2 regions of the Hafnia sp. CBA7124 genome follow, and region 1 is predicted to be linked to the other one. Evidence: predicted binding sites of a transcription regulator. Region 1 holds the regulator's gene; the other holds the start of a gene.

Region 1 (6,134 bases):
GTTTACGACTTAATCAGCAGGATTATAAAGTCAAACGCCTCATGCGGATAGCGTAAACCCGATGCTCTGATCAATTCAGTGAGTTTTTTCCCAAACTTATGGAAAGAATACCCTTAAATTTTGCTGGATAACACTCGATGGCTAACAATCATGCTTAGTCGTGGTAACCTATTTGTTACAACATAAGATTTGTCGCACTCCGTTGCCGCATGTTTAGCGCATGAAGCCCGCGAATAGACACCACGAATAGACCTAACGATATGAAACTCAACTACCGCGAACATATTCCAGCCCAGCAAGCCCAGTTTCCACCGGCATTATTGATCCACGGTTTATTCGGCAGTCTGGATAATCTTGGCGTATTGGGCCGAGACTTGCGCAGCGATCGCCGTGTGATTCAGGTTGATATGCGCAATCATGGCCACTCGCCGCGCTCAGAGCGCATGGATTATGCCGCGATGGCCGAAGATTTACTGGCGTTGATCGACGATCTTTCGTTACCGCAGTTGGATGTCATTGGGCACTCAATGGGCGGAAAAGCCGCGATGACGTTAGCTGCACTTGCCCCCGAGCGTATTCGCCGCCTTGCCTTGCTGGACATTGCGCCCGTTGACTATCAGGTTCGTCGTCACGATACGATTTTTGCAGCTATCAACGCAGTGACGGATGCACGGCTGACGCGTCGCCAAGAGGCCGCTGAAATCATGCGCAGCTACATCCAAGAAGAAGGTGTAATACAGTTTTTACTGAAATCTTTTCAGGAGGGCGAATGGCTATTTAACGTGCCCGTTCTGTGGGAGCAATACGAAAATATCGTGGGCTGGCAAGAAGTAACGCCTTACCAAGGCCCTGCGATGTTTATCAAAGGTGGCTTATCGCCCTACATCCAAGATATTCATCGCGCCGCCATTGCGCGCCAGTTTCCTCATGCTAAAGCTCACGTGGTAGCCGGTACGGGCCACTGGCTGCATGCAGAAAAGCCAGAGCTGGTGCTACGCACGCTGCACCGTTTTCTCGACAGCGATGAATAAGTCAAACAGCTTAATTTTGTCGCCTTCACGACCTAACTTAATCTTAACGACAGCCTCACTGTAGAAAAAATCACCATTCATCAGTGAGGTAAGTAAGATTAAGGATTGTCGCAGCTGGGGGCGCTGGGGTATTATGGCGCGCTATTATTCTGGCAGGCAGTTTTGCTGTTCAAGGATAGTGCCGGTAAAGGGTGAATGGCCCTAGTATGTTAATCATGATCTGATTCGTTACGCAGATTCAAAATTCTCCTTGTAGTACCGCTACCTGATATGGCCAAAGAACAAACGGACCGCACGACTCTGGATCTGTTCGCAGATGAACGTCGTCCGGGTCGCCCGAAAACTAACCCGTTATCTCGGGATGAACAGCTAAGAATTAACAAACGCAACCAACTGCGCCGCGATAAAGTGAAAGGACTGCGTCGCGTCGAGCTAAAGATTAACGAAGAAGCGGTTGAAATGCTGAATCGTTTGGCTCAGGAACAAAACATTAGCCGCAGTGAATTGATTGAACAAATTTTACTCAATCAGATTTTAAAATCTTAACGCCACCAGCACACAATGACGACAAATCGATACGGTTTAAAGTGCTATAGTGCGTAAAGTACGTACTGGTCTTTCTCAAGATTCTAGTTTAATTATTTGATATAAAAGGTATAAACGCGACATGGCAATCGTAGGCATTTTCTTTGGCAGCGACACGGGCAACACGGAAAACATCGCTAAGATGATCCAAAAGCAACTCGGAAAAGACGTTGCTGAAGTTCATGACATTGCCAAAAGCAGCAAAGAAGACATCGAAGCATTCGATATTCTTCTGCTTGGCATCCCAACGTGGTATTACGGTGAAGCTCAGTGTGACTGGGATGATTTCTTCCCTTCTCTGGAAGAGATCGACTTCAACGGTAAACTGGTTGCTCTGTTTGGCTGCGGCGACCAAGAAGACTATGCAGAGTACTTCTGCGACGCTATGGGCACCATCCGTGATTTGATCGAGCCACGCGGCGCGACTATCGTTGGTCACTGGCCAACGGCGGGTTACCATTTTGAAGCGTCTAAAGCGCTGGTTGATGACAAAACCTTCGTTGGTTTGGCTATTGACGAAGATCGCCAGCCTGAACTCACCGCAACGCGTGTTGATGCGTGGGTGAAACAAATTTCCGAAGAGATGAGCTTGGCTGAGCTGGCTGGCTAATCTGAAATTGTGCCCGCTGACTGCATAAGTCAGCGGGTATTTCAGCGATTGGCGAAAGCAACTTGCAACATCTATGTAACTCATTTTTCCCGCTCTAGCCCCCGCCACCAGCAGAGTTACATATTTGTCAGTGTGTTACGTTTTATTTCCACCTTGTAATTCCGTCCAAGTTGTTAACACACTGCGGTTTCCATTTACCGCCATCAGCCTTATAATGAATCTCAATTATATTTTCAGTTCGGTGACAATTAGGGCAACGTAGGCAGCAAATGCAGGCTATCCTAAACGTCTTCGAGCTAAGTAACGGGACAGAATCCGAATGACAGATAACAACACTGCTTTAAAGAAGGCTGGACTTAAAGTCACGCTTCCGCGTCTTAAGATTCTGGAAGTTCTGCAAGATCCAACTTGCCACCACGTCAGCGCAGAAGATCTGTATAAGAAGCTGATCGATATGGGTGAAGAAATCGGCTTAGCCACCGTTTACCGTGTACTGAACCAGTTCGACGACGCTGGAATTGTGACTCGTCACAATTTTGAAGGCGGAAAATCCGTATTTGAACTGACTCAACAGCATCACCATGATCATCTGATCTGCTTAGACTGCGGTAAAGTGATCGAATTTAGCGACGACTCCATCGAAAAGCGTCAGCACGAAATCGCTAAAAAATATGGTATCCAACTGACCAACCACAGCCTGTACCTGTATGGCCACTGCGCTGAAGGTGATTGCCGCGAAGACGAAAGTCTGCACGATGGCAGAGAGTAAGCGCTCGCGAGTGTAATGAGGCGACCTGAGGGTCGCTTTTTTATTGCCTGAAATCCACCATCTTCGTTTTCTCGTCGAAAAACAGACAAAAAAAAGCCCCTCAGGCAGGGGGCTAAGCAACTCACAACTAAATCACTCATATGGCTTCGGCAGGTACCATAGCAACAATAATGATGATGAAACGGTATTAAAAATCACTGCGTTAATACGTTATTGCGGCATTCCCTACCCCACCGGAGCAGAGAATACCTTGCGTACCTATCTCGATATCACGCCTGTACCGGTTCTACGCGGCTATAGCGCTTGCCGTCTGGGCTTACTGAACGAATTTGAACGTCGCCAGAAACGGTTGGTTGAGCTTTAGCATCATAACGCTGCCACTGCTTGCCACCGTCTACGGAGTATTCAATCCCCAACCCTGGCAGCGCAATGTTGGCTTCCAGTTTCCCGCCCACAACTTTTGCTCCAGGAACCGGCAGGCGATATTCCACACCAGCTTTATCCATTTTCGCCAGCTCACGCTGTCCCATCAGGTTGGCAAAGCGCTGCCAATCACTCAGCAGAGATTTTTTGTCGACCAAGTCGGTTTCTCCGCCTTTATATTCACGGCCCGCTTTGTAGTCCTGCTCCCAACCCGCGCGATGCCATCCGCGCTCCGCCACCGTCATAACGCGAGGATAAATTTTATACTCCATCATTTCGTCGGTGCGCGTGGTTTCACTCCACAGCTGCGCTGAGAGTCCATAAACGCCCGGCCATGGCTTATCGCTTTTCGCGGTAAAGAAATTGCCGTCACGGTCTACGGAAGTTTCCGCATTCTGTGGCATGTTGTCTGGCGCGAAACTGAAGATCTTACGCTCATCGTTAAAGCGAGTTCCCCAGTAGTAGCCATTTTCCTGTGGATTCACCTCATACGGGAAATCCATGTAGACGTAGTCTGGGTTAGAAACCGTCACTTCATAGCCTTTGTTCGCCCAGTCGTTTACGGTATCAAAACCGCCCCAATAGAGCGTATCCCAGAAGTTAACACCCACGCGCTTGGTGGCAAATGCCTTCGCGTCTTTGGCATCCTTCAGGCCATCCTGCCACGCCTGCATTTTTTCAATGCCGTGCTTATTGACGATCTGGCTGACTTCAATCGCAAAGTGGCTTGGGAGATGCTCCATATCTTCCACTTTGCCGCTCTTAATTAGGGTCTGGCAAACCTGAGACTGCGCCCATGGCTTATCCTCTTTGCTCTGATCGATAATGCCTTTGCCCGGCTCAATCTTGCCATTCTTATCCTGATAACCCGGCCCTAAGCGGATATTCTTAGCTTCATCACCGCCGAAGTGCCACGTGGTTAATGGCTGCCCCGCCTCTTTGTGCATCTGCGCCACTTCGCCGATCACTTTATCGACAAAGCGCTTAGAGGAATCTAAGCATGGGTTCAAATAGCTCTTACGATCATAGAACTGCACAGACGTGGTGTTTGACGTATCCGTAGGATCAACCAAACGGAATTCGTTAGCGCCCTTCTCGTCACCAGCGGCTTTCAGTTTGTCATAACGCGCTTCCATCGAAATCACCGCCGCACGAGCATGCGCAGGCATATCGATTTCAGGGATTACTTCGATCTGACGTGCCTGAGCATATTTCACGATATCGATATATTCAGCGCGAGACAGATGGCCAGAACCATTATTGTTAGCATCAGGTCCTGAGCCTAGCTGTGGTAGCAGGCACTCTTTCTCGCTCAGATCGTGGCAGCGTTTTGAGCCCACATCGATAAGCTCTGGCAGGCCAGGGATCTCAATACGCCAGCCTTCGTCATCGGTCAGATGGAAGTGGAATTTGTTCATCTTGTACGCCGCCATCTGGTCTAGCAGGCGGTGTACCGCTTCTTTGGAATGGAAGTTACGCCCGATGTCCAAGAAGATGCCACGGTATTGGAAACGCGGCGCGTCTTTCGCATCTAAGGTTGCAATCTTCATGCTGCCATCGCTTGGCACCAGAGAAAGGATGGACTGTAAGCCGTAGAAAACGCCAGCCTGATCGTAACCAATGACTTCAGCCCCCTTTGGCCCGATCTTCAGCTCGTAAGCCCCCGGAACCGCTAAGTCGCCTTTGAAGTTATTAACCGCAATCACCGTTTTGATTGGATAGCCTTTGGCATCGTTTTTCACACCTAACAGCGCGAAACGCTGCTGTGCGGCTTCTGCCGTGGCGCTGTTCAGAACGGTAAGATCCAGCGCAACGCCTTTACTGAGGTCAACGTCCTGCTGATGGATTTTCACTTCCATCGGCGTTGGCATAATTTGGCCACGCAGGCTCTGCGCTGGCAGCTCTTTCACATCGGCGTTTTTGTCGAAGCGAGTTTCAGGCACCATCAGAACATTTTTATCGTCTTTGGTGCGCTTCCACAGATCGCCCGCAAACGGCGTCACAAACTGACGTAGATCTTCCGTATCGGTGCTGGCAATCACCTTAGGTTTAGCATCCTGAGAAGTGACGTACCAACGCGGCATAATGTCACTTTCAAACAACTGCCAGTATTCACCAATCAGCGGAATTTCCACCGATTGACCGGCGGTAAACCCTTTAAATTTATCGGTGGGTTCAATTTTGTGCAGGTCACCGGTCACAAACGTAATTTTGAACTGATCGCTTTTCACGTCCAGAACCTGACGTGGGTTATGGAAATAGATCGCCCAGTCATTGCCTTTAATATCACTATCGCTGGTTAGCGTGATGACCGATTGGTTACACGATGCCCAGTCAGCGCCCAGCGCGGCACAATCGACGCCGTTCTCTGCCGCGCGGTTGTCGGTGACTTTCACGTTAACTTTTAACTGACTCAGTTGGTCAACGATTTGCTGATCTGCCTGGCTTGCTGCGGAAAAACCGAGCATGCCCAGTGCAGAAACGGCAACGGCCAACGTGTTCAATTTAAATTTGCTCATCCTAAAGCCCCATCCTTAATCAGTTATTGTTGCTGCGAATTTCCTGCCAAACTTTGTTACAGGCCTGCTGGTAATTATCTCCAGCACCGGTTTTAGCCGCCTGAATACAATTTTGGTAATCAAATACGCGTACGCTTTCCTTTTCGGCAAAGGCCTGATGCGTTTTACTTTGCTTCAGCACTTCCAACACCGACTGA
Region 2 (6,134 bases), 550 kb from region 1:
TGGGTTGACGGCTGATGCAGAACTGGTTGCCGATTGCGACACCCTGATTTACTACTGGCCCAAGAGCAAGCAAGAAGCACAGTTCCAGTTGCAAAACCTGTTCTCTTTGCTGCCGGTTGGCACTGAATTGTTTATCGTCGGCGAAAACCGCGCGGGCGTGCGTAGCGCCGAAGGTGTTATCGAAGCGTTTGGCCCGCTGAATAAAATCGACAGCGCGCGCCGCTGTGGTTTGTATCACGGTCGTTTAGAAAAGCAGAGTGATTTCAAGCTCGAAGACTGGTGGGAAAACTATCAGACAGGCAGCCTGACTATCGCCACCTTACCGGGTGTATTTAGCCGCGACGGGCTGGATGTCGGCAGCCATCTGCTGCTGTCTTCGCTTGAACCACACATGAAAGGCAAAGTTCTAGACGTCGGCTGTGGTGCAGGCGTGCTGTCTGCCGCAATGGCAAAAATGTCACCGAAAATTAAGCTGACGCTAAGCGATGTCAGCGCTGCTGCGCTTGAATCTAGCCGTGCAACGCTTGCCGCCAACGATATTCAGGGCGAAGTGATTGCCAGCAATGTCTATTCCGACATTACCGGACGCTTTGACATGATCATTTCGAACCCACCGTTCCATGACGGCATGCAAACCAGCTTAACCGCTGCAGAAACGCTGATCCGCGGCGCAGCTAAACAGCTGCAAATTGGTGGTGAACTGCGTATCGTGGCTAACGCCTTCCTGCCTTATCCGCAGCTGTTGGACGATGTTTTTGGCGCTCACGAAGTGCTGGCGCAGACCGGTCGTTTCAAAGTGTATTCAGCACGCTTAGGCCGTGCTGCGATGGCCAAGAAAAAACGTTAATTTCTGCTTTTAGCTGGTAAACCTCGGTTTACCAGCGCCCCACTGACTTTTCTGCATGCCGTGCTATTGATCACGATAATTCATTGTCCTATCGTGATTTACAAAATAAATGCCCACATTTTCAGCAAACGCGCATCAAACAAGCATTGATGGGGAAATAAGTGTTGACGTAACCGCGAAAATCTCTAGAATTCGCCTCCGTGGTTATGTTGCTGCAAGGCGACGTAAACGGTATGCGAAGGTGGCGGAATTGGTAGACGCGCTAGCTTCAGGTGTTAGTGTCCTTACGGACGTGAGGGTTCAAGTCCCTCTCTTCGCACCAAATAACCACGATGATTTATGCTTCACAGCATCTTGCGAAGGTGGCGGAATTGGTAGACGCGCTAGCTTCAGGTGTTAGTGTTCTTACGGACGTGAGGGTTCAAGTCCCTCTCTTCGCACCAAGCTGGTGAGCATAGTCAAACTGCAGTACAGAAAAGTAATCTGATGTGCGAAGGTGGCGGAATTGGTAGACGCGCTAGCTTCAGGTGTTAGTGTTCTTACGGACGTGAGGGTTCAAGTCCCTCTCTTCGCACCAACAGATTGTTTCTTCTTCCTCAGCGAGTCTTCTTAAAATCCCTCTATTTTACTATTCGCTTTCAATTTAAATAATTTCTCGCTCGTATACCCGCATATTAAATCCCAAAGTAATTGTAATTTAATGAAATTGTCGCTAACCCTCCCGCCAGAGCCAGCCCTGATGGAAGCAGCACATAGTTGCGCAGACGTGGATTAAACAGCATCGCCAACGTGACCAACATGGCCAGCACCATCATGCCTTTTAAAAAAGATAGATTCAGATTGGAAACAATCAGCATGGGCAGCACTAACGTCGGCAAGCTTATCCCCCAAATCCCGCTAAGAGATTTGCAGACCCATAAACTTATCCCCCACACCACCAGAAACGCCATCGCAGCAATCAGCATAATCCGCACCATAAATGATAATAATTCCCAATATCATATACTGAGTCATAAACCGTTTCACCCATGAATTATGTATGTGTAAAGGCATTAAATCGGCAGGACACGCAAAGGCACTGTACGATATTCACTCAAAAAAAGGCGATATAACCCACATTGATTACAAGCGCATGACATCTTAGATCAAAGCTGTTAGTTTTATCGCCACATCAGACATCCCTAAGAAAATTCTTGTCTAACAGCTAACATATTACTGCCATTTTCTATTTTTATTTTGAGCGATATTGACAGTCACGAGCCTTATTTAATGAACGCAAAAAACTACGACGACCTATTAAATAGCAAAAGCCATATGACATTCTTGCTATTTATCCTGTTAAATGGTGCTACATCGTTTTATGCGCTGCTCAATCCATTACAGACAGATCCGCCGTATACGTTTGCAGGCATTGGCGTTTTTGTCTTTTGCCTATTCTCGTCCATATCATTGATATGGCATCGCGACAAATATCTGCTGAAGCTCAACGTTGCTTCTCTATTGCTAGGATTGCTATGGTCGTTTCATATAGCAGCTAAATATCAGCATGTTGACGCCAACAGCCATGAGTTTTTATTGATCAATCTGTTCAGCATATTTTTTATTGCAGCCGTCGCGCTTTCTGACAACTTATTAGCGTTTTGCCTTAATGCCGTTCCCGTCGCAATAACCGTTATTGTGTTGGAAGATTTCCACAATATGACGCGTATTTTATTCGTTCTCACATTACCGATCATTGCGTTGTCATTGCATCACGCAATGACGCGGCGGCGTGAGGCATTTACACGCAGACTAGTCACTCAGTTGGAGCAAGACAGAGCGCGATTCAGCGATCTCAGCATGATTGATCCCCTTACCACGCTGCTTAACCGCCGTGGCCTCGAGTTTCAATTCCATCATATGGGCAGCGATTGTGACACTGAGCATAAACACTTTGTTGTCATGTTAGATATTGATTTCTTTAAACTCTATAACGATCACTACGGGCATCAATACGGTGATATAGCATTAAAAAGTATTGCTCAAATTATCAAAGAAGCCGTTCGTACTAGAGATTTAGCCATTCGTTATGGCGGTGAAGAGTTTTTACTTATTTTACGCGATGCGTCTGAAAGTCTCGCGATACAAATATGTGAGCATATTCGTTTGCATGTAGAACAGTTGGCGTTAATCAATGAATACCAGCCAAATGGAAGCAACGTGGTAACAATTTCAGCGGGGCTTTCAGAGATGCATGGCAATAATTTAGAAAATGCCATAACGCGTGCCGATCAAGCGCTGTACATATCAAAACAGAAAGGTCGTAATAGAGTTTTATTGCAAAAAGAAACCTAATTTCTTTTTATAATCTGCTAGATAGGAAAATAATTTCTATCTAGCTAAGCACAACCTATTCGTAGATATGTTGATTAAAAGATAAATTATTAAAAAAAATATAGTCCCGTAACGTAACTCACCGTCCTTTACTTGCCGACATTGTGGCGTCAACGATGTTTATGCTGGTCATTTAGCTTAGCCATCACCACCAGTTTTCAATTTTCACCTAAATGAGCGCTATGACACATTTCGTTCAACCACCATCTTGCGATTGATAATAGTTATCAGTACTATTGCGTTTTGATACTTGATCTCTAGGGTGTTGTGGTGAAGATAACTGCGCTGACTGAATTTGATGCCTACTTTCCAGCCGTCTTTCCTGCTTTTCCGCCAGAAGCGGAAGAGCTCACTGCGCTTTTTAGCCAGCACTACCCTCATTTTCTCACCACGTTCTTGATCGATGAATCAGCAGCTAGCCACGATTTATCTGCTATGCAATGGTCAACGGCAGAAACCTACGCCAAGCTCATGGCAAACTATCAGCAAGAACACTACGCTGAATACCCTGATAAAACGCCGGAAGCCAAACCGTTAGAATCCCTGTGGGCGCAGTGGTATTTTGGGTTATTGGTGCCGCCAATGATGCTGTTGCTACTTCAGCAATCAGCCCCTCTCGATCCACATATTCGGCAGTTCAAAGTTCGCTTCCATGAAAGTGGACGCCCTGAGGCATTTATCTATTATCCGCAGTTAATAGCCGGTGACGCCCGTAACAGCACTCCTCTACAGCGTATGGTGTCCTTAGTTGAGCGTCATCTGATTCCAGCAGTAAACGCCATTGCGCGCCAAGGCGTTTTAAACGCTAAGCTGATGTGGAGCAATATTGGCTATGTGATGCATTGGTATTTAGGAGAATTACGTCCCCTGATTGGTGATGTGCTTTTCTCGCAGCTCGAACAGGCTCTCTTTTTCTCCGCCTCTTTCCCCGACGGCCAAGACAACCCACTCTATCGCACCGTACTGATGCGTAACGGTACTATTCAGCGCCGAACCTGCTGCCAACGCTATAAGCTGCCTAAGATGAAAGAGTGCGGTGATTGTCCGCTCACGCTGGGTTAAAAAGCGGAGTCAACTTAAAACATTCTTATCTATTACTACTAAATCAAGTAATAGCTTTCTTGATCGGCGTCAGAAGAATTCCCCCTTCATTACGTATCCTTATGCGACTTAAAAACAAAGGATATGTTTTCAATGAACTGGTATATCAAAGTATTAAAAAATTACGCCACCTTCAGTGGCCGGGCTCGGCGCAAAGAGTATTGGATGTTTGCACTTATCCAGGGCACCGTTTGGGCCATACTGTATGTTCTGATGCTCACATCTGATAGCTCACTGATTGCTGGTATCTTCATTGTATTTGTACTTGCGACTCTTGTTCCTAGTTTGGCTGTCGTCGTAAGAAGATTGCATGACATCGAGCGCTCAGGATGGTTTTATTTCATTAGCTTTATTCCCGTTGTCGGCCCGATCATTTTGCTAGTCTGGTCTTGCAAAGCAGGGACCACGGGCGCCAACCGTTATGGCGCAGACCCAAAAGCTGAGCAACCTGCTGGCATCATTCAATAAGATCTCCTCGCCGCTAACCCACCCATCGGTGGGTTAGACTGCCTTATATATAAATAGAATTAATACCTTACCTGTTAATAACCATTACTCGATTAATTTCATTGAGTTATTTATGGTTATTCTTAAATTACTCTCATGAATTCGTGACGTAGATCACAAAGAAAAATAGTTTCCCCTCCTCTGCTTGAATAAAAGCTACCAAAGCTAACGAGAATAATTATCATTCTGTATCGCATTTGATATAGCGATGTCATTGACTGGTTAACATCCGGCGATGACCAGATTGCTCACAATTAATTATTAGATCTTCGTGCTTTTTCAAGCAGGGATAATTAGATGAAATACAAAGCGTTTATTAACTCTTCGTTGAAAGCGGCGTTGCCAATCGGTTGTTTGGTATTCCCTTTGAGCGTCTTCGCAGATACAGCAACAAATACCGCAGCAGCAGACGATGCAGACAAAATCGTTGTCAGCGCCAAATCCAGCCTCCCACCGCTGGGAAGCTACGAAAATACCGGCACAAAATCCGATCTGACCGCGCAAGATACTCCGCAAACTATCAACACCGTTGAAGGCCAAGAACTCGACGAGCGCGGCATCAGCTCACTAAACGAAGCGCTGCGCTACGTATCGGGTGTAACCACTGAAAACCGTGGTGGCGCCATCACACGTTTTGATGAATTCACCATTCGTGGATTCAAAAACAGCGAAAACTATCTCGACGGCCTACAACTGCCTTACAACGAATGGAACATTCAAGGCCAAGTTGATACCTACATGCTCGATCGTATCGAAGTCATGAAAGGCCCCGCATCAGTTTTATACGGTAACGCCTCACCAGGCGGTATCGTCAACATGATCAGTAAAAAACCACAGAAAAACCAAAATACCGACGTAGAATTTGATACCGGCAGCGATAATCGTCGCGAAGGGAAAATCGATTCAACCGGACAAATTGGCGATAGCGACGTCAGCTACCGCTTTGTGGGCTTAGCCGGTGCCGTTGATGGGCAGGCCGAAGGCTCCAAAGATGAGCGCTATCTGTTAGCGCCTTCTCTGCGTTGGGATATCGACGATAACAATAGCCTGTTGCTACAAGCCTTCTTCCAGAACGATCCTAATGCCGGCGTTTATACCTCTCTGCCAGGCGAAGGCACCTTCAAGTATTCTCCTTATGGCAAACTGCCGACTGACGTTTATCTGGGCGATCACAATTGGGAAGCCTATAAGCGTAAACAAGAATCTGTCGGCTACCAGTTCGATCACCGCTTCAGCGATGAGTGGTCTTTCACGCAGAAAGCTCGCTTTATGCATATCACGGCCTATCAGGAAAACACCTACAGCA

The links. Region 1 encodes Fur, which represses iron uptake genes when iron is present. Its sites were predicted from a motif close to ATAATAATGAGAACNACTATCAA; they were not measured.
Region 2: a site for Fur is predicted at 3,435-3,457, ahead of fhuF (siderophore-iron reductase FhuF). Genes of this name have one in related genera too.

The regions. Positions count from the first base shown of each region.
Region 1 is NZ_AP017469.1:1,215,581-1,221,714, reverse strand. It holds gene ybfF (esterase) at 261-1,031, shown strand; gene ybfE (LexA regulated protein) at 1,302-1,577, shown strand; gene fldA (flavodoxin FldA) at 1,699-2,226, shown strand; gene fur (ferric iron uptake transcriptional regulator) at 2,546-2,995, shown strand; gene CPY98_RS05670 (beta-N-acetylhexosaminidase) at 3,265-5,937, opposite strand; gene chiQ (ChiQ/YbfN family lipoprotein) at 5,957-6,134, opposite strand, start outside.
Region 2 is NZ_AP017469.1:660,943-667,076, reverse strand. It holds gene rsmC (16S rRNA (guanine(1207)-N(2))-methyltransferase RsmC) at 1-847, shown strand, start outside; tRNA gene CPY98_RS03145 (tRNA-Leu) at 1,083-1,169, shown strand; tRNA gene CPY98_RS03140 (tRNA-Leu) at 1,204-1,290, shown strand; tRNA gene CPY98_RS03135 (tRNA-Leu) at 1,338-1,424, shown strand; gene CPY98_RS03130 (DUF1435 family protein) at 1,522-1,812, opposite strand; gene CPY98_RS03125 (GGDEF domain-containing protein) at 2,117-3,181, shown strand; gene fhuF (siderophore-iron reductase FhuF) at 3,491-4,282, shown strand; gene CPY98_RS03115 (DUF805 domain-containing protein) at 4,415-4,789, shown strand; gene CPY98_RS03110 (TonB-dependent siderophore receptor) at 5,126-6,134, shown strand, end outside.